Regions from separate parts of the Streptomyces sp. NPDC051677 genome, predicted to be linked through region 2. Evidence: riboswitches for the same ligand, from Rfam matches in the RefSeq annotation. Region 2 holds a riboswitch; each other region holds the start of a gene.
What was found. Region 2 has a riboswitch for cyclic di-AMP ahead of ACIBAF_RS17435 (transglycosylase family protein). Riboswitches for the same ligand answer to the same signal wherever they lie in the genome.
Positions count from the first base shown of each region.

Region 1 (6,699 bases), on a different contig from region 2:
CTCGCCGACGAACTCCAGCTCGTCGTCGCCCCGCTCTTCGTGGGCGACCCGGACGCGCCCCGCCTCTTCGGGCCGGGCGGCTACCAGGGCGGACGGCTGCGCCTGGTCGAGACGCGGCGCATCGAGGACGTCGTGCTGAACCGCTACCAGCCCACCGCCCCCGGCGCCGGACCGCTCGCCGCCGCGGCCGACCGCCACTGGCTGGCCCTCGCCTGCGAGCTCGCGGCCCAGTGCCCGCCGTCGCGGACCGCATTCAGCGTCGGCGCGGTGATCGTGGCCGCCGACGGCACGGAACTGGCCCGCGGTCACTCCCGCGAGGCCGGCGACCCGGTCGTGCACGCCGAGGAGGCGGCCCTCGCGAAGCTCGACCCCGCCGACCCCCGGCTGCCCACGGCCACCGTGTACAGCAGCCTCGAACCCTGCGCCCGCCGCTCCTCCCGTCCCTCCCCCTGCGCCCGCCTCATCCTCGACGCGGGCGTGCGCCGGGTGGTCACCGCCTGGCGCGAGCCCGACACCTTCGTGACGGAGGCGGACGGAACCGGGCTCCTGACGGCCGCGGGCGTCGACGTCCTCGTCCTTGCGGAGTTCGAGGCGCGGGCGAAGGCCCCGAACCGGCACCTGGAATGAGGCGGTGAGGGCGGGGCGTCAGGGGCGGCGGTAAACCGTGGTGTTTCGCGCCCCGGAAGTAGCGTAGACTGGAGTCACAACGACGCGGGGTGGAGCAGCTCGGTAGCTCGCTGGGCTCATAACCCAGAGGTCGCAGGTTCAAATCCTGTCCCCGCTACTGAAGGCCGAGGGCCGGAATCCGAAAGGGTTCCGGCCCTCGGTGCGTATCCGGGACTCCTCGGCGCCCATCCCGGGCATGTGGCTGGTTGGTTACTGTGCGTGCGCTGTGTTTCTGGACGTCCCTTCCGTCAACTCGCCCGTTTTTCACCGGTCATGGGTCGAAAGTCCCAGGCCGAAAATGTTGTTGATCAAGCAGAAGAGCTTGGAAACCGGCCCCCAGGTCTATTAACGTTCGATAACGCAGCGCGGTCGTCCCAGCCGTCACAAGAGTCGGCTCCGTGCGCACTGCCGAATCCCGCAAGGGAACCGGGGAACCACCACCTTGGGGTGAATCGCACGGAAGCCACCGTGAACTCGCGGAGTCCACGGCCGGTATACGCGCGTAGGAGACCTTCCCGCTCCGAACCCGTCAGCTAACCCGGTAGGCGACGGAAGGAAAGGAGTACGCCCGCGTGGCGTCCAACCGGCCTGCCCCAGAAGCCCCGTTCGTGCCCGCCCAGCGGTCCACCGAGACCTTCGGCTACGGCGACTACCGCACCGACGAGGGCCCCTGGGAGGAGTGGAACCCCACCGCGGAGTCCATTCGCCCGGTACGCGGCAAGCACCGTGTCGCCAAGCAGCGCGGCGGCGGGTTCGCCCGCAGCTCCACCGTCCTCGGCGTCGGCGTCATAGCCGCCGTCAGCGCGGGAGGCATGGCCAGCGCCAACACCGGCAAGGCCCCCGTCTCCATCTCCCTGCCGGACCTGCCGAACGTCGGCTCGCTCATCTCCGACGACGAGCCCGCCCAGGACGCCGCGCCGGCCCTGTCGAGCTTCGGCTCCGAGACGACCGCCGACGACAGCAGCCAGAGCGCCTCCGACGCCGGTGAGGCCCTGCGCAGCCGGATCATGGCGCAGGCCGAGTCGCAGCAGACCCAGATCGAGACCAAGGCCCAGGCCGCCGCCGAGGCCGCCGCAGCCAAGGCCGCGAGCGACGCCGTCGCCAAGGCCGAGCAGGACGCGAAGGCCAAGGCAGCCGCCGTCAAGGCGAAGGCCGCCGCGGAGGCCGCGGAGAAGGCCGAGGCCGCGCGCCTGGCCGAGCTCGCCAAGCAGTACACGCTGCCGACCTCCTCGTACACGATCACCTCGACCTTCGGTCAGGCCGGCTCCATGTGGTCCTCCGGCTACCACACGGGCCTGGACTTCGCCGCTCCCACCGGCACGCTCATCAAGGCCGTCCACAGCGGCACCATCACGGAGGCGGGCTGGGCCGGTTCCTACGGCTACCGCACCATCCTGACGCTGGACGACGGCACCGAGCTCTGGTTCTGCCACCAGTCCTCCATCAGCGTCAGTGTCGGCCAGAAGGTCGGCACCGGTGACGTGATCGGCCGCGTCGGCGCGACGGGCAACGTGACCGGGCCCCACCTCCACCTCGAGGTCCACCCCAACGGCAACTCCGACGGCGTCGACCCGATGGCCTGGCTGCGCGACAAGGGCCTCAACCCCTGAGCAGTCCCTCCGGGGAGCACCTGTCATACCCGTAGGACCGGAACACCCCTCAGGGCGGCCACTCAGGGCGGCCCCCTCAGGGGTGTTCACACGTTCTTTGCGTTGCCCATGGAATGGGTGTGCCGCCCGAGCCCGTTGATATGAAGCATGACTTCTCTTCGCAAGCTCGGCTCCTCCGACCTCGAGGTCTTCCCGCTCTCCCTCGGCGGCAACGTCTTCGGCTGGACCGCCGACGAGACGACCTCCTTCGCCGTCCTCGACGCCTACGCGGCCGCCGGCGGCAACTTCCTCGACACCGCCGACGCCTACTCGGCGTGGGTCGAGGGCAACTCCGGCGGTGAGTCCGAGACCATCATCGGCAACTGGGTGAAGAAGCGCGGCAACCGCGACGACATCGTCATCGCCACCAAGGTCAGCCAGCACCCAGACTTCCCCGGCCTGACCGCGGCCAACATCAAGGCCGCCGCCGACGCCTCCCTGCGCCGCCTCGGCACCGACCACATCGACCTCTACTACACGCACTTCGACAAGACCGAGGTGCCCGTCGCGGAGATCGTCGGCGCGCTCGACGAACTGGTGAAGGCCGGCAAGGTCCGCCACATCGCCGCCTCCAACATCTCCCCCGAACGCCTCCAGGAGTCCCTGGAGTTCTCCGACCGCGAGGGCCTGGCCCGCTACGTCGCCCTCCAGCCCCACTACAACCTGGTCTCGCGCGACACCTACGAGGGCGGCCTCCAGGACCTCGCCGCCCGCTTCGGCCTCGCCGCCGTCCCGTACTATGCGCTGGCCTCCGGCTTCCTCACCGGCAAGTACCGGCCCGGTACGACGGTGGAGAGCGCCCGCGCCGCCGGCGCCGCCAAGCACCTCGACACGGAGCGGGGCCAGAAGGTGCTCACCGCCCTGGACGAGATCGCACAGGCCCACGACGCCCAGGTCGCCACGGTCGCGCTGGCGTGGCTCGCGGCGCAGCCCACGGTGGCCGCGCCGATCGCCTCCGCGCGGACGATCGAGCAGCTGCCGGCGCTGCTGGAGGTGGCGGAGCTGCACCTGACGGACGCGGAGGTCACCAGGCTGACCCAGGCCTCGGCCTGAGCCCCTCCTACCCCCCTACTCCCCCGTACTCCTCCTGAGCCCTCTCCTGCCCCCTCTTACTCCTACTGGTCACGACTGGTAGGGGTTGGAGGCCGGATAGGGCTGTGCGGGATAGGGCTGTGCGGGATACGGCTGTCCCGGATGTGGCTGTGCGGGATACGGCTGTCCCGGATGTGGCTGTGCGGGATACCCGTAGCCCGATATGTGTGCTGCGGGATACCCGTAGCCCGGCGCGTGTGCCGCGGGATACCCGTAGCCCGGCCACTGCCCCTGGCCCGGCGCCTGAACCGGCCCCTGGCCGTACCCGTACACCCCGTACACCGGCCAGGGCGGCGCGGTCGCCCGGACCGGCGGGGCCGTTATCCGGGCGGCGTGGTCCAGCGCGGGCCGGGCGATGTCCTTGCGCCGCCACAGCTCGTTCAGCAACTCCCGCTCCCGTACGACGAAGTCGGCGTTCGCCCGCCCCCGCCGACCGCGGTGACGCAGGAACGCCAGGGACGTCGCGTACGCCTCGTACCGCGCCACCTCCCGCGCCGCCGGTTTGCCGAGGTGGCGGCCCGCGTACACCCGGGCCACGCGCCGGGCCCGCATCGAACCGAGCGCGAACGGCTCGGCCGGGGTGAGCCAGCCGGCGGCCGCGTAGGCGGGCAGTTCCTCGCGTACGGTGCGCAGTTCGCGTTGGCGCGTCCACACCACCAGCCAGGTCAGCAGTCCGAACGCGGGCACCATGAACGCCGCGTACACCGCGAAGAACCCGAACTCGCCGAACGTCGAGGAGCCGTTCCACAGGGCGTGCATGCCCATCGCGAGAAGCAGCCCGGACAGCGGGAGCAGCACGCGCCGCAGGTGCTGACGTTCCCCGGAGAGCGCCGCGACGCCGAAGCCGATGCCGGTCAGGACCGTGAACAGGGGGTGCGCGAACGGCGACATGATGACGCGTACGAAGAAGGTCGCGGCGGTGACGGAGGCGATGCCGCTGTCGCCGGTGAGCTGGTCAGTGCCGAAGGCGGTGCCGAGGTAGAGGATGTTCTCGGTGAACGCGAAGCCGGTGGCGGTGACGCCGGCGATGACCACGCCGTCGACGATCCCGGTGAAGTCCCGCCTGCGGAAGAGGAAGACGAGGAGGACGGCGGCGGCCTTGGCGGACTCCTCGACGATCGGCGCTATGACCGTCGCCCCCAGGGTGTCCGCGCTGGACGGGTCGGCGGTCGCGGTGGCTATCCACCGGGTGGCGAAGCTGTTGGCGACGATGGCGATCAGCGCCGCCGCGCACGCACCCCAGGCGAAGGCGAACACCAGGTTGCGCCAGGGCCCGGGCTCGACCCGGTCCAGCCAGCGGAAGGCGGCTATGAGCAGCGGCACGGGCAGCACCGCGAGCCCGAGCCCGACGAGGAACCCCTCGGTGCCGGTCTGCTCCCGCACCAGCGCGACGATGACCAGCCCGGACAGCGCGAGCAGCGTGATGAGCGCCCCGTAACGCACCCACCTGCGCTGCCACCAGTGCGCGTGCCTGAGCACACCGGCCTCGGGAGCGCCGCCGGGGGGATGCGGCGGGTAGGGCGGAAACGGGGGACTGATGGCCACGGCATCGACCCTAACGAGGGAGGGGACTGTGGTGGACGGGGCGGTCGGTCAGTGATCCCTAGGCCGGTCGGCGATCCCCGGGCCGGACGCGATGCTGTACGCGGCGGAAGAGCAGATCGTTCACCACGTGCCCCTTGTCCAGCCCCTGCCCCTCGAAACGGGTCAGCGGCCGGAAGCCGGGCCGGGGCGCGAACCCGCCGTCGGCCCGGGTGTTCTCGAAGTCGGGGTGCGCGGTGAGCACGTCCAGCATCTGCTCCGCGTACGGCTCCCAGTCCGTGGCGCAGTGCACGAGCGCGCCCGGCCTGAGCCGCGTCGCGGCGAGGTCGAGGAACGCGGGCTGGATGAGGCGCCGCTTGTGGTGGCGCTTCTTCGGCCAGGGGTCGGGGAAGTAGACGCGCAGCCCGTCGAGCGAGTCCGTCGGCAGCATCTCGCGCAGCAGGATGATCGCGTCGCCGTTGGCGACCCGGACGTTGGTCAGGCCGTTCTGGTCGGCGAGGTTGAGCAGGTTGCCCTGGCCGGGCGTGTGCACGTCCACCGCGAGGATGTCGGTGTCCGGGTCGGCGGCCGCCATCTGCGCGGTCGCCTCGCCCATGCCGAAGCCGATCTCCAGGACGACCGGACGGTCGCCGCCGAACAACTCGGCGAGGTCGACGGGGTGCCCGTCGATGTCGAGTCCCCACTTGGCCCACAGCCGCTGCAAGGCGTCCGCCTGCCCGGCCGTCACCCGGCTGCGCCGGGGCTGGAAGCTCCGGATGCGCCGCTCGAAGTGCGACCCGGCGGGATCGGCCTTGGGCCCGTCGGGGAACCGGGGCTCCCCCTTGGCACGGGTATGCCGAACGGACTCACCCGGGTGGTGCTCGCCGCCGGGGGAGGGCTGGGGGACTTCGGGGGTACTCACGGAATCAGACACAGTGAGGTCGATTTTACGGGGACCGGGCGGGCGGCCGTGAGCCTGGGCAGGGGCCGAGGCCGGGGCCCGCGTGAAGGCTTCGGCGCCGGCGCCGCTCACGACGCCTCCAGCACTCCGAGTGCCCTGCGGGCCACCTCCCGCCCGATCGGCAGCGAGGCGGTGGCCGCGGGCGAGGGCGCGTTCAGCACGTGCACCGCGCGCGGCCCCTCCCGGATCAGGAAGTCGTCGACCAGCGTGCCGTCCCGCAGCACCGCCTGCGCCCGCACTCCGGCCTCCGCCCGCATGAGATCCCCGTCCTCCACGGCAGGCAGCAGCCGGCGCACCGCGTCGGCGAACGCCCTCCTCGACACCGACCGCCGCAGCTCCCCGACCCCGTACCGCCAGTGCCGCCGGCCCATCCGCCACACCCCGGGCCACGCCGCCGTCGCCATCGCCTCCCGCGGCCGTACGACGCCCCACCCGTACCCCTCCCGGGCCAGCGCCGGCACGGCATTGGGGCCGATGTGCACGCCCCCGTCGATCCCCCTGGTCAGATGCACCCCGAGGAACGGGAACGCCGGATCGGGCACCGGATACACCAGTCCGCGCACCAGCTCCGGGCGCGCCAGCTCGTAGTACTCGCCGCGGAACGGCACGATCCGCACCTCGGGCTCGTCGCCCGTCAACTGGGCGACCTCGTCGCAGCGCAGCCCGGCGCAGTTCACCAGCACCCGCCCCCGGACGACGTCCCCGCGCTCGGTGAGCACCGCCACCCCGCGCTCCGGCCGCCGGTCGACCCGCACGACCCGGGCGCCGTAGCGGATCTCCGCCCCGGACGCCTGGCCCAGTTGCCGTGCC
Region 1 covers NZ_JBITCT010000052.1:5,161-11,859, reverse strand. Annotated here, with positions in the region: gene ACIBAF_RS40325 (dihydrofolate reductase family protein) at 1-627, shown strand, start outside; tRNA gene ACIBAF_RS40320 (tRNA-Met) at 711-784, shown strand; cyclic di-AMP (ydaO/yuaA leader) riboswitch at 1,063-1,231, shown strand; gene ACIBAF_RS40315 (M23 family metallopeptidase) at 1,239-2,276, shown strand; gene ACIBAF_RS40310 (aldo/keto reductase) at 2,424-3,368, shown strand; gene ACIBAF_RS40305 (PrsW family glutamic-type intramembrane protease) at 3,438-4,952, opposite strand; gene trmB (tRNA (guanosine(46)-N7)-methyltransferase TrmB) at 5,011-5,862, opposite strand; gene lhgO (L-2-hydroxyglutarate oxidase) at 5,958-6,699, opposite strand, start outside.
Region 1: it holds a riboswitch for cyclic di-AMP, as region 2 does, so the genes downstream of both, ACIBAF_RS40315 (M23 family metallopeptidase) here and ACIBAF_RS17435 (transglycosylase family protein) in region 2, are expected to answer to the same signal.

Region 2 (6,699 bases):
GAACGTCGCCCGCCTCACGCTGACCTCGCTCCCCGCGAAGGGCTCCCGCGCCACGTTCGACGCGGTGATCTGGAACGCGGGCTGACCGCCCCCGCCGCCCTCACGCCTGCTCGGCGTCCTCCGCCACCTTGAACGCGATGCCGTCGAGGATGTCGTGCTCGCTCACCACGACCTCCTCGGCGCCGATCCGCTCCATGATCGACAGGAGGACGAGGGCGCCCGCCGCGATCACGTCGACCCGGCCCGGGTGCATGGCGCCGACCGCCGCGCGCTCGGCGTGCGTGGAGCGCAGCAGCCACTCGGTGATCTCGCGGACCTTCTCGCGCGAGACGCGGGAGTGGTGGATGGCCGTCGAGTCGTACTCGGGAAGGTTCTGGGCGATCGCCGAGACCGTCGTCACCGAGCCGGCCAGGCCGACCAGGGTGTGCGCCGCGCGCAGCGGGACCGTCTCCTCGGCGAGGTCGAGGGCCGCCTCGATGTCGGCGCGCATCGCCGCGACCTGCTCAAACGTCGGCGGGTCGGCGACCTCGCCGTCCACGACCAGGTGCCGCTCCGTCATCCGCACACAGCCGACGTCGACCGAGCGGGCGGCCTGTACGTGCTCCTCGCCCACGACGAACTCGGTCGAACCGCCGCCGATGTCCACCACCAGGTAGGGCTTGGCGAGGTCGTCGCGGCCTGCCAGCTCCTTCGTCGCGCCGGTGAAGGAGAACTCGGCCTCCTGGTCGCCGGTGACGACCTCGGGCTCGACGCCCAGGATGTCCAGCACGCCGCGCACGAACTCGTCGCGGTTCTCGGCGTCCCGGGAGGCGGAGGTGGCGACGAAGCGCACCCGCTGCGCGCCCAGCTCCTTGATGGCGGCCGCGTACTCCCGGCAGGCCGCGAAGGTCCGCTCCAGGGCCTCGGGGGCGAGCCGGCCGGTGCGGTCGACGCCCTGGCCGAGGCGGACGATCGTCATCCGGCGGTCCAGCTCGACCAGTTCACCCGTGACCGGGTCGGCGTCGGCGACGAGAAGGCGGATCGAGTTCGTGCCGCAGTCGACGGCGGCGACCCGGGTCACCGGTCGGCCGCCTGCACGTCGTCCTGCTGCACCGGCACCACACAGGCGCCCTTGCGCCACCACTCCGGGAGCATCGCCAGGGCCTCGTCGCCGAGCGGGTTCACGCCAGGGCCGGCCGCCAGGGAGTGCGCCACGAGGACGTGCAGGCACTTCACCCGGTCCGGCATGCCGCCCGCGCTGGGGAAGTTCTTCAGCTCCTCGATCTCGTCCCGGCGCCGGATGTAGTCCTCGTGCGCGGCACGGTAGGAGGCGGCCAGTTCCGGGTCGGCCTGCAGCCGCTCCGTCATCTCCTTCATCACGCCGTTCGCCTCAAGCGTGCCGATCGCCGAGTTGGCCTTCGGGCACGTCAGGTAGTACAGCGTCGGGAAGGGCGTGCCGTCGGGCAGGCGGGGGGCCGTCTCGACGACGTCCGGCTGACCGCACGGGCAGCGGTGCGCGATCGCGCGCAGGCCGCGCGGCGGGCGTCCGAGCTGCTGCTTGAAGGCCTCGACGTCCGCGTCGGTGGGCTCGGTGCGCGGGGTGGTCGGCGGGGGCGTTTCCATGCTTCCGGGATTGTCTCTCTGTCAGTTCAGCGGTGGGAGGCGTCCGACTTGTCAACGCCGTCCCAGACGTTCGTGTACCAGGGGCGGTCGGTCGCCCCGAGGTCGGCGCGGGACTGCTTGGCCGCGTCCGGGTCGATCACGACGTAGCCGGTCTCCCCCGGCAGCACATAGTGCAGCCGCTGCCGGATCTGCTGCTCGGCGTAGGAGTCGTCCTGCCAGCGCGCCTTGAGGTCGCGCAGCTGCTCGACGCGTTCGCTGGCCTGCTGCTTCTCCCGCTCCAGGTCGGCGATCTCGGCGCGCTGGGAGACGTACTGGCGCATGGGGTAGGCCAGGGCGACGATCAGCGTGCACAGGACGAGGGCGAGCAGCGCGGCGCGGCCGGTGAGGCGGGAGCGGCGGGCCTGGCGTTTGGTCTGGGAGCGGTAGACCCGGGCCGCGGTCTGCTCCCCGAGCAGCTTGATCCTCGTCGCGGTGGAGAACCGGTCCCGGTCCTTCACGGCCATGTTCCCCCGCCTCCCGTCTCCCACGTGCGTACGTCCCCGCACACGGTACGGGACCGAGTACGGGGACGTACGTACGACTGGCTAAGGCTTAACCCCGTAAGGGTCAGCCCTTGCTGTGCCTACTGGTTCGCAGAGCGAAACCGGGGGAAGGCCGAGCGGCCCGCGTACACCGCGGCGTCGTCGAGGATCTCCTCGATGCGCAGCAGCTGGTTGTACTTGGCGACGCGCTCGGAGCGGGCCGGGGCGCCGGTCTTGATCTGGCCGCAGTTGGTGGCGACGGCGAGGTCGGCGATGGTGACGTCCTCGGTCTCGCCGGAGCGGTGCGACATCATGCACTTGAAGCCGCTGCGCTGGGCCAGCTCGACCGCGTCCAGCGTCTCGGTGAGCGAGCCGATCTGGTTCACCTTGACGAGCAGGGCGTTGGCGGTGCCCTCCTCGATGCCGCGGGCGAGACGCTCGGGGTTGGTGACGAACAGGTCGTCGCCGACGAGCTGGACCTTGTCGCCGAGCTTGTCGGTGATGACCTTCCAGCCGGCCCAGTCGTCCTCGAACAGCGGGTCCTCGATGGAGACGAGCGGGTAGGCCGCCACGAGCTCCTCGTAGTACTCCGTCATCTCGGCGGCGGAGCGCTCCTTGCCCTCGAACTGGTACTTGCCGTCCTTGTAGAACTCGGACGCGGCGACGTCGAGCGCGAGCGCGATCTGCTCGCCCGGCGCGTAACCGGCTTCCTTGACGGCCTCGAGGATGAGGTCGAGGGCCTCGCGGTTGGAGCCGAGGTTCGGGGCGAAGCCGCCCTCGTCGCCGAGGCCGGTGGACAGGCCCTTGGCCTTCAGCACCTTCTTGAGGGTGTGGTAGACCTCGGTGCCCCAGCGCAGGGCCTCGGAGAAGGACTCCGCGCCGATCGGGGCGATCATGAACTCCTGGATGTCCACGTTGGAGTCGGCGTGCGAGCCGCCGTTCAGGATGTTCATCATCGGAACGGGCAGCAGGTGCGCGTTCGGGCCGCCCAGGTAGCGGAAGAGCGGGAGGTCGCTGGCCTCGGAGGCGGCGTGGGCGACGGCGAGGGAGACGCCGAGGATGGCGTTGGCGCCGAGCGAGCCCTTGTTGTCGGTGGCGTCCAGGTCGAACATGGCCTGGTCGATCAGGCGCTGCTCGGTGGCGTCGTAGCCGACGAGCTCCGGACCGATCTGCTCGATGACGGCGAGGACGGCCTTCTCGACACCCTTGCCGTGGTAGCGGTTCGGGTCACCGTCGCGCAGCTCGATGGCCTCGAAGGCGCCGGTGGAGGCGCCGGACGGGACGGCGGCACGACCCGTGCTGCCGTCGTCGAGGCCGACCTCGACCTCGACGGTGGGGTTCCCTCGCGAGTCGAGGATTTCCCGGGCTACGACGACGTCGATGGACGGCACGAGCATCTCCTTCTTGGGATGTGACGCTGAGAGTGCGGGGCCCGTGGGCCTTGCGACTAGAGCCTAACCGCCCGAGGGGCGTCGGCAGCCGACCGACCGCCCTGTGGACGAACTGACGGTACACATTGTTCCCGCTCGGAACAAAGAGCGGGTGACAAACAGGCAAAGAGAGCGCGCAAGAAGAGCGAGCGGGGAGAGCGAGGGGGCGAGCGAGCGGGGAGAGTGGGCATAGAGAAACCCCGCCCCGGTGCGTACGGGGGAACACGCACCGGAGCGGGGAGCCCGTGGGGACGGGGGTGACCCTCACGAGGTCTTCAGTGTGCCGACCTCGGGTGTGAGGGCGCTGTGGCTTCTCTGAGCCTGCCCTGGGGAGCCGGGGCTCACTTCAGGTGCAGCTGCTGACCCGGGTAGATGAGGTCGGCGTCCTCGACGATGTCCTTGTTCAGCTGGAACAGCTTCTGCCAGCCGCCCTTGACCTTGTGCTTCTCGGCGATGGAGCTGAGGGTGTCGCCCTTGACGACCTTGTACTCGCCGTCGCCCTTCTTGACCTTCTTGCCGGTCGGCGTGGTGACCGTCTTGGAGGCGGCCGGGCGGTCGGTGGAGCGGGAGGTGCTCTGCTTCTCGGTCGAGCGGGTGCTGGCGCTGCTGTCCGAGCTGCTGGAGCTGCTGGAGCTGCTCGACGAGCCGGAGGAGCTGCTGCCGTTGTAGGCGGCGCCGGACAGGCCCGTGCCGCAGACCGGCCAGGCGCCCTTGCCCTGGGAGGCGAGGACCTTCTCGGCGACGGCTATCTGCTGCGACTTGGAGGCCTGGTTGGCCTGCGCGGCGTACTGCGTGCCGCCGTACGCGGCCCAGGTGGAGGCGGAGAACTGCAGGCCGCCGTAGTAGCCGTTACCGGTGTTGATGGACCAGTTGCCGCCGGACTCGCACTGGGCGACCGCGTCCCACTCGGAGGCGGTGGCGGCGGAGGCGTTGCCGGCCGCCATCAGCGGGGCGGCGATGGCGACACCGGTGACGCCGGCCAGCGCGGCGACGCGGGTGGCCTTGGACGGACGGCGGTGCTTGCCCTTACCGGAAAACAGCATGGTGGATCCCCTCACCGACGCCTGCGAGGTGAGCTGTCGGGTTCGGGCCGGTTGAGTTGCCCGGCCGCGCTCTCGCTTTCGCGATGCGCGACTTCACCCCAAGCCGCTCCGGTCAACTGCCCGGTGCGGCGCTTACCTTGGGTCCCCCGCTCCTGCCTACGGCGCTTGACGCGACGACTGTTCCCGGGCTGCCACTGGCAGGATTCGGCGTTGCGACGGCCGGGGCTCGGGTTGCCGAGCGGGACGACCGTAGACACGCGATCCGCGGAATTTCAAAGACGATCAGGGCTTCTGAGACTCATCCCACACTTTCACCAAACCGGACATTCGGCGCGAAATGTGACGTGAACTCCCGCTGTTTTTCTTGGGTTTTGCGCCCTATTCAACCCCTGTGTCAAGGGTCTGACCGGGGGCGATGTCGCTCGGGTCGGCGCCGATGAGGTCCTTGTTCTCGGCGTAGAGGGCGCGCCATCCGCCGTCGAGGCCAAGGGAGTCGGCGATGGAGGCGAGCGAGTCGCCCTCCTGGACGACGTAGGTGGCCGCGGCATGCCGGCCGGCGGAGGCGGTCGTGGCGCCGCCGACGGCGTCGTCGGCGCTCTTGGTCGTGTTCTCGTCTGCGGTGGCGCCGCGATGCCGGCCCGAGCCGAGGGAGCCGGTGTCGACGAGGCTCCAAGAGCCCGCATCCTGGACCGACTTGTCCGGGTCGTCCGCTTTCGGGGTTCCTGTGGGCGAGCCGCCGGTCGCCTGCGCGTCGCCCTGGCCGCCGGAGCCTTCGGACTTGCCTGCGTCCGCGGAAGGGGAAGGCGAGGAGGGCGAAGGGGACGAAGGTGACGCAGAGGGCGAACTCGATGAATCACCGGACGAGTCGGACGACCCGGAGGATTTGCCCGAACCGTCGCCGCTGCCCGAAGAGTTCGAGGAGCCCGAGGAGCCCGAGGAGCCGGACGACCCGGAGGATCCCGACAACCCCCTGGACAGGTCGGACAATCCGGAGGAAGCAGATGAGTCGGACGAGTCGTCCGCCAGGCCGGTGTCCACGCTCTGCGCGCCGTTCGCCTGGGTGAGCCCGGAGGTCAGCCCGCAGGTGCCCCAGGCGCCGATGTTCTCGGCCGCGAGCAGTTTCTGCGCCACGGCGATCTGCTGGTTGCGGCTGGCCAGGTCGGGGCGCGTCGCGTAGTCGAGCCCGCCGTACGTCTCCCACTGCTTCTGGGTGAGGCTCAGGCCGCCGTACTCGCCTTCGCCCTTGTCGACGGCGCTCCACGAGCCGCCGGTCTCGCACTGCGCCACCTTGTCCCACACCGTGCCGTCGGCGGCGCTCGCGCCCGAGGCGGCGAGCAGCGGGATGGCGATGGCGGAGCCCGTCACTCCGGCCGCGACGAGGAGCGCCGGGGCCTGGCGGGGGCGACGGTGTCGACCGTTCCCGGAGAGCATGCGAGGGGCCTTTCTCTGGACAGCAGTACCGGCGCGGCGGGTGAGACGGGTGAGACTGACGCGTCGCGCTGACGCATGAACGTATCGGCAGACGATCACTTGTCACAAGTTAATGCCGCGCAGATCACGTGAAGATCACAGAGGTGAGGGACGGTCACCTTCGCTTCTCCGAATGGTCACACTCCGGCTGACGAGTGGTCAGAAGTGCGCTCGGAGTGCGCAGGAGTGAACTGCACCGGCAGGGTCCGCAGGCCCCGCATGATGAGCCCGCCGCGCCACCTCAAGTCGGCCGGATCCACGGCCAGTCGAAGGTCGGGCAGCCGGGTCAGCAGCGTGGCCAGCGCGGTCTGGCCCTCCAGCCGGGCCAGCGGGGCGCCCAGACAGTAGTGGATGCCGTGGCCGTAGCCGAGGTGCTGGTTGTCACGGCGGGAGAGGTCGAGCGTGTCGGGGTCCGTGAAGCGGGCCGGGTCGCGGTCGGCGGCCGCCAGGACGACGAGGACGGGGTCGCCGGGCGCGATGTCCTGCCCGCCGATGCTGAGCGGCTCGGTCGCGAACCGCCAGGTGGCGAGTTCGACGGGTCCGTCGAAGCGCAGGAGTTCCTCCACACCGGTCTCCAGCAGGTCCCGCTGCCCGGCCGCGAGGGACGCCTGCAACCGCACCCGCTGCTCCGGG
Region 2 covers NZ_JBITCT010000013.1:55,182-61,880, forward strand. Annotated here, with positions in the region: gene ACIBAF_RS17410 (hypothetical protein) at 1-85, shown strand, start outside; gene ACIBAF_RS17415 (exopolyphosphatase) at 101-1,060, opposite strand; gene ACIBAF_RS17420 (DUF501 domain-containing protein) at 1,057-1,602, opposite strand; gene ACIBAF_RS17425 (septum formation initiator family protein) at 1,629-2,105, opposite strand; gene eno (phosphopyruvate hydratase) at 2,225-3,520, opposite strand; gene ACIBAF_RS17435 (transglycosylase family protein) at 3,895-4,596, opposite strand; cyclic di-AMP (ydaO/yuaA leader) riboswitch at 4,600-4,770, opposite strand; gene ACIBAF_RS17440 (transglycosylase family protein) at 4,975-6,027, opposite strand; gene ACIBAF_RS17445 (cytochrome P450) at 6,204-6,699, opposite strand, start outside.

Region 3 (6,699 bases), on a different contig from region 2:
ATTCGCTGATCACCCCTCTTGTGTAACCCGCCCGGCTGCTGATCGGCGATTCCCTGCGGGGAATTGCCGCGCGACAGCCGGCGCAGCACTGTCGTTGCGGCACGCCGACCATGCACAACCGAGGGGAACAACCATGGCCGATATCGACATCCGCAACCTCACCGACCGCTACGTCGCCGTGTGGAACGAACCCGATGCGGAGCGTCGCCGCACCGCGATTCGCGAGCTGTGGTCCGCCGACGCGGTCCATGTGCTGCAGCCTCCCCAGGAGATCCTGCAGACCGCTGAAGGGCTGGGCTTCGATCGTCTCGTCCTGGAGGCGCGCGGGCACCACGCGTTGGAGTTCCGGGTGACGCGCGCCCACGAGGAGTTCGTCGCGCCGGGCGCCTTCGTCTTCCGGTCGCGCGGCAACGCCGACCGGCTCCACGACGTCGTCAAGTTCAACTGGGAGATGGCGCCCCAAGACGGTGGCGAGGTCGCCGGCGTCGGGCTGGAAATCCTCGTTCTCGGCCCCGACGGCCGCATCGTCAGCGACTACCAGTTCATCGAAGGATGACCGCGATGACGGCGACACCCCCCTCGATGGCGCGCAGCTATCACGTCAGCGCCGGCGACGGTATCGACGGCCTGTCACTGCGCACACACGAACCACGCACACCCGGGGAAGGGGAGGTTGCGGTCGCGGTCCACGCCACCTCGCTCAGCTTCCGTGAACTTCTGGTGGTGCGGGGGCAGTACGTGCTGCCCGTCAAACCGGACGTCATACCGGTCTCGGACGGTGCGGGCGAGGTCGTCGCTGTCGGGCCAGGCGTCCGGCGGGTGCGCCCGGGCGACCGCGTCACCGCCGCGCTGTTCCCGCGGTGGCTGGACGGCCCGCTGGAACCGGCGTACCTGCCGCAGCTGGGTGGCTCGCTCGACGGAATGCTGACGGAGCTGGCCATCCTCCCAGAGGACGCCCTCGTGCCCATCCCCGAACACCTCTCCTATGCCGAGGCGGCAACTCTTCCCTGCGCCGCCGTCACGGCGTGGAACGCCCTGACCGGCGACGGCCGCGGAGTCCAGCGTGGACAGACCGTGCTGGCCACGGGCTCCGGCGGCGTGTCGCTGTTCACGGTGCAGTTCGCCAAACTCCTGGGCGCGAGAGTCATCGCCACGACAAGCCGCGCGGACAAGGAACAACGCCTTCGCGATCTGGGCGCCGACGAGGTCGTCAACTACCGCGACACTCCCGACTGGCACGCCACCGCCCGCGAACTCACCGCCGGGCGAGGGGTCGACCGCGTCGTCGACACCTCCGGAACGCTGGAGCAGTCGCTGAAGTCGGTCGCCGTCGACGGACACATCGCCTTCGTCGGGTCCGTCTCCGGCAACTGGGCACCGGTCGATCCCCGTCTGCTGTTCGGCGCCGCCGCTACGGTCCGGGCGTTGGCCGTCGGCAGCCGCGCCCAGTTCATCGCCATGAACGACGTCATCACCACGCATCGGCTCCGACCAGTCATCGACCGAGTGTTCCCATTCGAGGAAGCGGCCGCTGCGTACCGGTACTACGAGTCGGCCAGCCCGTTCGGAAAAGTGATCATCAAGACCAGATAGCTGGCGAGCCTTGCGTGGTTTTTTGGGGAGGGGGACGCCGCCAGTGCGGGACCGCAGGAGGACGCGGGACCGGACGGGGAGTGCGGGACCGGAGGGGAATGCAAGCGAGGAGGAGGGGCGGGGCCCGAGGGCGCGGCGGGGCCGGACGGGAGGGCGGGCGGGCGAGGAGGAGGGGCCGGGCCCCGAGCGCGTGGCGGGGCCGGACGGGAAGGCGGGCGAGGAGGAGGGTGCGGGGCCCGAGGGGGTCAGCCGGCTCGGTGGACCACTGCGTCGCAGAGCTCCATCAGCGCCGCCTTCGCGTCGCACTCCCGCAGCGGCGCCAGCGCGGACCGCGCGTCCTTCGCGTACCGCACGGTGTCCCGGCGGGCCTGCTCCAGCGCCGGGTGCGCGCGGAGCGCCTCCAGGGCCTCGGCGAGCCGGGCGTCGTCGCTCAGGTCGGAGTCCAGCAGCTCGCACAGGGCGATGTCCTCGGGCAGCGACAGCCGCGCCGCCCGCTCCCGCAGCCGCAGCACGGGCAGCGTGGGAACGCCCTCGCGGAGATCCGTCCCGGGCGTCTTGCCCGACTCCCGCGAGTCGGACGCGATGTCCAGGACGTCGTCGGCCAGCTGGAAGGCGACGCCCAGCCGCTCGCCGTACTGCGTCAGCACGTCGACGACGGTCTCGTCGGCGCCCGACATCATCGCCCCGAACCGGCAGGCCACCGCCACCAGCGAGCCCGTCTTGCCGCCGAGCACGTCGAGGTAGTGCTCGACCGGGTCGCGTCCGTCGGTCGGACCGGCCGTCTCCAGGATCTGCCCGGTGACCAGCCGCTCGAACGCCTCCGCCTGCACCCGCACCGCCTCCGGTCCGAGGTCGGCCAGGATGTGGGAGGCGCGCGCGAAGAGGAAGTCACCCGTGAGGACGGCGACGGAGTTCCCCCAGCGGGCGTTCGCGCTGGGCACCCCGCGGCGCACGGCGGCCTCGTCCATCACGTCGTCGTGGTACAGCGTGGCCAGGTGGGTCAGCTCCACGACGACGGCCGACGGCACGATGCCCGGCGCGTACGGGTCCCCGAACTGCGACGCGAGCACCACGAGCAGCGGCCGGAACCGCTTCCCGCCCGCCCGCACGAGATGCTGGGCGGCCTCCGTGATGAACGGAACCTCACTCTTGGTGGCTTCGAGCAAGCCTTCCTCGACAGCCGCCAATCCGGCCTGGACATCGGCTTCCAGAGCCTGGTCCCGCACGCTCAGCCCGAACGGCCCGACGACGGTCACGAGGGGTCTCCTGTCTGCTGGTGTCTAGTGGCGGTTACGCGGTTTGTCGATAGGTCTCTGCCATCACTCAAGTCAGCGTATCCGGTCACGTTTCGATCACCGATAGCCCCCACGGTTACAGGCCAGGTGGTATCGGATCACGCCCGATATGTTCTTGATTAAAATATATGAGCAGATATTTATGGAGTTAGCCGGAAGTGATGACTTCCATCCGACGGCGCCATCACCGTCGCAGCTGCCACCTCCACCCCCTCCCCACCTTTACCGACTTGGCGTTAATGCCCGATTCGCCGCACTTGTGGACGCTGGTGACTTGACTCACTCCCCCCGCTGGACCCGCCTGGCCTCGCCATTCACCGATCCTCCACACCTCCAAGCAAGTTGAGGCTTTGCACCCACAAAGGATCAAGCACCCCATAGGTCACAGACCAAGGTCAATAGGGGTGATCTGTGAATCTGCCACTTGTTCCGGACATGTGCTCTCGCATACGTTCCCGGCCTGTCGGGCGGAACGCCGAATCCTGCCGCCGCCCGTACACCCACCGAGAACGCGCGGCAGGAGCGGGGGAACCAGGTAAGTCGCCGGTCCGGATGTCTCAGACATATCGGTACGGCTCGGGGTGAAGTCGCGCCCGTCAGGACGCGACCGGGCAGCTCCCGCCCGAACCCGACAGCTCACCTCGCAGGCGCCGGAGAGGAAATTCGTCATGCCCGCTGCCGCTCAGCCGCGCCGCACCCGTCGTAACCGTCTCGCCCGCACGCTCACCGTCGCCGCCACCGGCGCGGCCGTGCTCGCCCTCCCACTCCTCGGCGCGACCGGCGCCTCCGCGGCGACCCCGACCGTCGTCACCGCCACCAGCCTCGGGTACGCCAACAACCTCGACGGCTGGATCCGTGCCTCCCTGCAGGTCATGGCCCAGCACGGGATCCCGGGGACGTACAACGGCATCTACCGCAACGTCATCCGTGAGTCCTCCGGCAACCCCTACGCCATCAACCTCTGGGACTCCAACGCGGCCGCGGGCATCCCGTCCAAGGGCCTGCTCCAGGTCATCGACCCGACCTTCAACGCCTACCATGTCGCCGGCACCTCCTGGGACTCCTACGACCCGGTCGCCAACATCACCGCGGCCTGCAACTACGCGGCCGCCCGGTACGGCTCGATCGACAACGTGTTCGGCGCGTACTGACAGATCCCCATAGGGCCCTGGGGGTCTACAGGTCCTACAGGTCTGCGGGTCCTACGGGTCTTACGGGTCTTACGGGTCTTACGGGAACAGTCTTTCGAGGACGACGGCCACGCCGTCGTCCTCGTTCGACGTCGTCACCTCGTCGGCCATCGCCTTCAGTTCGGGGTGGGCGTTGGCCATCGCGACTCCGCGCGCGGCCCAGTCGAACATCGGGATGTCGTTGGGCATGTCCCCGAAGGCGACGGTGTCCTCGGGCCGCAGGCCCAGGTGTTCGGCGGCCAGGGCCAGGCCCGTCGCCTTGGTGATCCCGCAGGGCTGGAGCTCGACCGTGCCGGGCCCCGACATGGTGACCGTGGCGAGCGAGCCGACCGCCGCGCGGGCCGTCGCCGCCAACTCGTCGTCGGACAGGGTGGGGTGGCGCAGCAACACCTTGCTGATCGGCTCGCACCACAGGTCGTCGCGTCGGTCGACGCGCAAGGCGGGCAGGGTCGGGTGCGGCATCCGGTAGCCCGGCTCGATGAGCGTCAGCCCGTCCACGCCGTCCTGGTCGACGGCCGCGTACAGCTGCCCCACCTCCGCCTCGATCTTGCCGAGCGCGGTCTCGGCCAGCTCCCGGTCCAGGGTGACCGACCACAGCAGACGGTCCGCGCCGGCGTCGTACAACTGCGCGCCCTGTCCGCACACCGCGAGCCCCCTGCTGTGCAGCCGGTCGAGCAGGGGGCGCACGCGGGGCGCGGGGCGTCCGGTGACCACCAGGTGGCGTGCGCCGGCGGCGGCCACCCGCGCGAGCGCGTCGAGGGACCGGTCGGAGAACGTGTCGTCGCCGCGCAGCAGCGTTCCGTCCAGGTCGGTGGCGATCAGGGAGTACGCGGAGTACGGGGTGCGCTCGGCATATGCGGTGGGTGCGGCCATGATCAGAGAATACGGATGCCGTACCCCCCTGGTTCGACACGAGCCGAACGACGACCAGGTCCTGTCCGGTTCTGCCAACTCCCCTTTGCCTACTGGTGCAGAACTGGTTGAGGAGTGGCGCAAAGAAACGGCTTTCTGGCGCATCGCCGGGTAGCGGACGGTTAAAGGCCTCTGTACCGGTTGGCAACAAGATGGGACGCTACCTACCGCGACGCCCGGGTGGAGCGGTACCGTCCAGGTGTCCAGGGGGGACTTGATCGGGGGGTCAGGTTGAGCAGTGGGCGCATTCGTGTGCTGAGGCCGGAAGACCTCGGCGAGGGGGACAGGGAGCGGTGGCGCGCGCTGCGTGCCGCGTCAACGCTTCCGCGAAACCCCTTCATGGAACCGGAGTTCACCGACGCCGTGGGCCTCGTGCGGCCACGCGCGCGCGTGGCGGTCGTGTACGAGGGGCGTGAGCCGGTCGGCTTCCTGCCCTATGAGCGGGGCCGGTTCGGCCAGGGTCAGGCCCTCGCGTACGGCGTCTCGGACGCGCAGGGCGCGGTGCTGGCCCCGGGTCTCGGCCTGAACGCCGCAGAACTGATGCGGGCGTGCTCCCTGTCGAGCTTCGCCTTCGACAACCTGGAGGCGGAACAAGGGCTGTTCGTCCCGCACGCGGCCGAGGAGTACGCCGCTTATGTCATCGACGTAGAAAAGGGTTACGAGACCTACGAGTCCGTACTGCGGGCCCAGTCGCCGAAGTTCCTGAAGACGACGCTCGCCAAGGAGCGCAGGCTCGGTCGTCAGGTCGGGGAGCTGCGGTTCGTGTTCGACGAACGCGACCCGGCCGCGCTGCGCACGCTCATGGCGTGGAAGTCCGCGCAGTACCGCAGGACCGGCCGCCGGGACCGGTTCGCCCAGGAGTGGATCACCCGACTGGTGGACGTGCTCGCCGAGACGCGCGCACCGGAGTGCGCCGGCACGCTGTCCGTCCTCTACGCCGGTGATCGGCCGCTCGCCGCGCACTTCGGCCTGCGTTCGTCGACGGTCCTGGCCTGCTGGTTCCCGTCGTACGACCCGGAGTTCGCGAAGTACTCGCCGGGCCTGGTGCTGCATCTGCGGATGGCCGAGTCGGCCGCCGCCGAGGGCATCGGCCTGCTCGACCTGGGGCGGGGCGCGGCAGAGTACAAGGACTCGTTGAAGACCGGCGAGATCCCCGTGTTCGAGGGGGCGTGGACGCGTCCGGGGGTGGGCGCCGCGCTCTACTGGCTCAGCCGTGAACCGTCGCGCCGCGCACACCACTTCGTGCGCAACCGGCCGAGGCTCGCCGCGGCGGCCGCACGCACCCTGAAGAGCGCGGGCCGCCTGCGCCGAGCGTGACGATCACACGAGGAACGGTCGGAGGCGGTCGGGGACAGCCGGGGACGGTCGGGACTGGCCGAGACTGGCCAGGGGCCGGCGGAGGCGGTCGATGACTGGCCGGGGAAGGGTCGGAGCGGCCGGGGAGGGACGAAGCGGCCGGGGACTGGCCGGGGGAGAGACGGAGCGGCCGGGGACGGTCGGGACTGGCCAGGGACGGCTGGGGACGGTCGGGGATGGTCGGGAGCAGGCGGGGATTGTCAGGGGCGGTCATGAGACAAGGGGGGTTCATGTCCCGCGCGAGAGGTGTGCGGCAGGAGATCGTGCGGCTGGAGATCGAGAGGTTCCTCGACATCCGGCCGGTGCAGATCGCCGAGCTCGAACTGGACGAAGGAGGCGCGCTCAAACCCGGC
Region 3 covers NZ_JBITCT010000036.1:17,846-24,544, forward strand. Annotated here, with positions in the region: gene ACIBAF_RS33485 (helix-turn-helix domain-containing protein) at 1-13, opposite strand, end outside; gene ACIBAF_RS33490 (hypothetical protein) at 134-556, shown strand; gene ACIBAF_RS33495 (NAD(P)-dependent alcohol dehydrogenase) at 562-1,593, shown strand; gene ACIBAF_RS33500 (polyprenyl synthetase family protein) at 1,839-2,849, opposite strand; cyclic di-AMP (ydaO/yuaA leader) riboswitch at 3,352-3,553, shown strand; gene ACIBAF_RS33505 (transglycosylase SLT domain-containing protein) at 3,557-4,039, shown strand; gene ACIBAF_RS33510 (HAD family hydrolase) at 4,118-4,951, opposite strand; gene ACIBAF_RS33515 (GNAT family N-acetyltransferase) at 5,243-6,307, shown strand; gene ACIBAF_RS33520 (glycosyltransferase) at 6,577-6,699, shown strand, end outside.
Region 3: it holds a riboswitch for cyclic di-AMP, as region 2 does, so the genes downstream of both, ACIBAF_RS33505 (transglycosylase SLT domain-containing protein) here and ACIBAF_RS17435 (transglycosylase family protein) in region 2, are expected to answer to the same signal.